One region of the Streptomyces sp. NPDC094448 genome, then DNA from elsewhere that is predicted to be linked to it. Evidence: riboswitches for the same ligand, from Rfam matches in the RefSeq annotation. Region 1 holds a riboswitch; the other holds the start of a gene.

Region 1 (2,194 bases):
ACGACGACCTCGTTGCCGTACGCGCCGGCCCAGCCCGCGGAGACGACCGTGCCGGGGCCGATGGAACGGACGGAGGTGCCGGTCGGGACCGCGAAGTCGACACCGGTGTGGTAGCCGCTGGACCACATGGCACCGGAGGCGCGGTACGGGGTGCCGACCTGGGCGCCGGCGAGCGGGGCGGCCCAGACGCCGGAGGCGGCCTCGGGCGCGGGTGCGGCGGGAGCGGCCGGGGCGGGCTCCTGCTGCGCCGGGGCGGCGGGCTCGGCGGCGGCCGGGGCCGGGGCAGCGGCGGCAGGACGGGCGCCGTCGCGCGAGGCCCGCTCACCCTTCTCAACCGCCTGCGCCGCCTTCTCCGCGGGCTCGGCCGCCTTGGCGGCCTTCTGCCCGGCCTTCTCGGCGGCCGGGGCCTCGGGGGCGCGCTCGGCACCCTTGCCGTCGAGCACCAGCTTCAGGCCGGGGTGGATCAGGGAAGGATCGTCGCCGACCGCGGCACGGTTGTCCGCGTACAGCTGCTGCCAGCCGCCCTCGACGTCCCGCTCCGAGGCGATCTTGGACAGATGGTCCCCGGCCACCACGATGTACGTGGCGGATCCGGCGGGCTTCCCGGCAGCGGCGGCGGGCGCGGCGGCCGGGGCGACGGCGGCGGCCGGGGCAACGGCGGCGGCCGGGGCGGCGGGCGCGGCCTGTTCGGCGGCATGGGCGCCGGTGGCCCCGATCAGGGGCAGTGCGATGGCGGCGCCGCCGGTTCCGGCAGCGACGATTCCACGGGTGATGACCGTGGACTTGGGACGGCGGTGCTTACCCTTTGCGGGCATGGCGCGTTTCCTCTCCGGCGCCTGCGAGGTGAGCTGTCGGGTTCGGGCGGGAGGTGCCCGGTCGCGCACGGCGCGACTTCACCCCGAGCCGGACGGTTTCCCGTCCGGCGGACTACCTGGGTCCCCCGCTCCTGCCACGTGCTTCGGGTGAAGGGTTCCGGACGGCGGCAGGATTCGGCGGTCCGCCCGGATTGCGGTGACCGTAAACCGGCCGTAAGAGCGGGAACAAGCCACTCGCACCAGGGCGGGCGGAGCCGATCTTGAGGACGGGCCGGTGGCGGTGACCCTCCGTGGGTGCCGCTCCGTCAACTCCCGCCGGACGCCCGTATGCCCCTCCCGGGCCACCGCCACACACCGTCACGAATGTGATCCTGCTCATGAACCACCCCCCATCCCCCAACGAGACGGGGCATGTTCGAACGAAGAGTCCATGACGGACATAGGGGACAGAGGCTGTTCATTCGGCAGTCGCTCACCGCGCGGACGTCAATCACCCCTCGGACGTCGGCAGACGGTCCGACGGAATGATTGCCTGAGGAATCAATGTCGTATCGTCGGGGTCATGCCACCGTCGGCGACCGGCGCCGACGGGCCGTGACTGTGCAGGGAGCCGTTGTGACGCAGCAGGTGCCGCAGGTCCCGTCGACCGAGCCGGAGCTGGCCGGGATCCGCAACTTCCGCGACCTCGGCGGGCTGCCGACGGCCGACGGCCGTGCGGTGCGCGCCGGACGGCTCTACCGCAGCGGCCATCTGGCCCATGCCACCGCGAGCGACGCCGCTTTTCTCGCCGGTCTCGGACTGCATACGGTCTTCGATTTCCGCAATGCCGCCGATATCCGCCTGGAGGGCCCGGACGTGACCCTGCCGGGGGTCCGGAATCTCAACCTCCCGCTGAGCGACCCGGCGGACGGCGCCGAGTTCTGGCGGGTGGTGCAGCGCGGCGATCTGCCGCAGCTGCGGTCCCTGCTGGCGGACGGCCGGGCCGCGCAGCGGATGGTGGACTCGTACCGGGCGATCATCACCGGGCGGACGGCCGAGCACAGCCGGGTGCTGCACGCGCTGGCCGGGGACAGCGTCCCCGCGCTGATGCACTGCGCGGCGGGCAAGGACCGGGCGGGGCTGTCGATCGCGGTGACCCTGCTCGCGGTGGGTGTGGAGCGGGAGGCCGTCGAGGCGGACTATCTGAAGTCGAACGATCCGCACCGGCGCTACCGGGTGCGCCGGGCCGAGGACGCCCCGGAGGGCATGTCGCCGGAGGTGATGGAGCTGCTGAGTCCGCTGTTCGACGCGCGCGCGGCGTATCTGCACGCGGCCTTCGACGCCGTCGACTCGGTGTGGGGCGGCACACCGCGCTATCTCTCCGAGGGACTCGGGCTCTC
Region 2 (2,194 bases), on a different contig from region 1:
TTGACCTCCAGATGGAGGTGGTTGCCGGTGGAGTTGCCGGTCGAGCCGACCCGTCCGACCATATCGCCCGCGACGACCTTCTGGCCCACGTTGGCGTTGATCGACGAGAGGTGGGCGTACATGACCTCGGTGCCGTCGTTCAGCTCGATGACGACCTGGTAGCCGTACGAGCCCGCGTAACCGGCGGACTTGACGGTGCCCGCGCCCACGGCCTTGACCGGGGTGCCCGCGGGGGCGGCGAAGTCGAGACCGGTGTGCTGGCCGGAGGACCAGAGTCCGCCGGACGAACCGAAGGTCGAGGTGATGTTGTACGAGGAGGTGGGGAGCGCGAAGCTCTTCGCCAGTTTGGCGAGACGCTCGGCCTCCGCCTTCTTCTTGGCTTCCTCGGCGGCCTTCTTCTTCGCCTCGTCCGCCTTCTTCTTGGCGTCGGCGGACGCCTTCAGCGCATCCGCGGCGGCGGCTTCGGCGGCGGCCTTCTCGGCCGCGGCCCGGCGCTCCGCCTCGGCCTGCGCCTGCTGCTGCTCGGCCTGCTGGAGGATCCGGGAGCGCAGCGCCTCACCCGCGTTGCCGTCGGCCTCGGACTGCTCGCCCGTCGCGGTCTCGGTGACGGTGTCGCCCATGGTGGCGAGGCCGGCGTTCTGCGCGCCGTCCTCGGTGCCGCCGAGCCCGTCGGGGAGGGAGATGGTGATGGGGGCCTTGTCCTGCGCGGTGGCGATGCCGCCCGCGCCGACCGCGGCGATCACACCGACACCGAGGACGGTGGAGCTGCGGGCGAAGGCCCGGCGCTGCTGACGCAGTACGCGGTGGCGGCCACGGTTCGGGAGAAGCGTTTCCGCGCTGGGGTTCCACTCGCCGGTGGCCGGCTCGGCACCACCGTCTTCACCGAAGCGGGTGCCGTTGCTCATGTACCCGGGCCCGGCAGGGGCTTGCGGGGCAGGACTGTTGGACGCCACTGAGGCGTACTCCTTTCCTTCCTTCTCGCCTACCGGGTTAGCTGACGGGTTCGGAGCAGGAAGGTCTCCTACGGTGTCTCCGCAGGCTGCGGAGGCATCCGATTCACCCCAAGAAGTGGTTCCCCGGTTCCCTTGCGGGATTCGGCGCATGAGCACGGAGCCGCCCTGACGGCGACTGGGACGACCGCGCTGCGTTATCGAACGTTAATAGACACCGGGAATGTTTTCCAAGTGTTCCTGATGATCCTTAAACCCGGACGGCGAATCAACCGGGACAGAAGGCTTTCAAATCGGGCGAGTTACCCGCCTCTGAGGCCCCTTCAGGGCCCTTCCGCCCCCTCCGCGCCCCTGATGGTTCGTCAGATGTTATGGCGACAGCGACGGTTCGATCACGCACCGTGCAGAAAACGGCAGTGCAATGGCATATAGCCCCCAGCACTTGGCCAATCGTTGGTCAACTCTTTATCCATCGGGCCGGAGGGGCGACTGTTCCGAAGACCTGCCCTCCGCCCCGGCCGCCCCGGCCTCGCGGGCCCCGCCGAAACCGCCCGGACCCCCGAGACCCTGACCTCCCTGGCCTCCGGGGCCTCCCGGACCGCCGTCTCCGTTCGGGCGGGTGACCGCGAGCAGCGCCATATCGTCCGTCGATCCGCCGCCCGTATGCCGTCGTACGTCGTCCACCAGCGCGTCCAGCAGCTCCCCCGGCCCCGGGAACGCCCGCCCGCCGAGCTGCTCCTCCGGGTCGTAGAACACCCCGGCCGCGTTCCGCGCCTCCGACAGCCCGTCCGTGTAGAGCAGCAGGGTCGACCCGTCGGGCATCGGATGCGATTCGGCCCGCCCCGGCCAGTTCCCCAGCTCCCTCATGCCCAGCGGCAGCGCCGCCTCGTCCGGCGGCAGCATGCGCAGCCGCCCGTCGGCGTGGAGCAGCAGCGGCTCGGGGTGCCCCCGGTTCAGCAGGCGTACGGCCCCGAGGCCCCGCGGGATCTCCGCGAACACGGCGGTCGCGAACCCCTCGAAATCGTCGAGATCGCCCGCTCCGCGCCGTAGCGCCTCCCGGACGAGCGCCTGCTCCAGCCGGTCCGCGACGCACTCCAGCGAGGCCTCCCGCTCGGCCGCCTCCCGGAAGGCCCCGATCAGGATGGCCACGGCCTCCACCGCCCCCAGCCCCTTGCCCCGGACGTCCCCGACCACCAGCCGAACACCGTGCGGAGTGTCCTGTACGGCGAAGAGGTCACCGCCGA

The links. A riboswitch is a leader RNA that binds a small molecule or an ion and turns the genes downstream of it on or off. The one in region 1 is predicted to bind cyclic di-AMP.
Region 2: another riboswitch for cyclic di-AMP. It lies ahead of ACIQ9E_RS23065 (M23 family metallopeptidase); the one in region 1 lies ahead of ACIQ9E_RS03320 (peptidoglycan DD-metalloendopeptidase family protein).

What each region holds. Positions count from the first base shown of each region.
Region 1 covers NZ_JBIWGU010000001.1:813,469-815,662, reverse strand. The annotation lists gene ACIQ9E_RS03320 (peptidoglycan DD-metalloendopeptidase family protein) at 1-815, opposite strand, end outside; cyclic di-AMP (ydaO/yuaA leader) riboswitch at 821-972, opposite strand; gene ACIQ9E_RS03315 (tyrosine-protein phosphatase) at 1,431-2,194, shown strand, end outside.
Region 2 covers NZ_JBIWGU010000011.1:300,972-303,165, reverse strand. The annotation lists gene ACIQ9E_RS23065 (M23 family metallopeptidase) at 1-953, opposite strand, end outside; cyclic di-AMP (ydaO/yuaA leader) riboswitch at 965-1,110, opposite strand; gene ACIQ9E_RS23060 (PP2C family protein-serine/threonine phosphatase) at 1,416-2,194, opposite strand, start outside.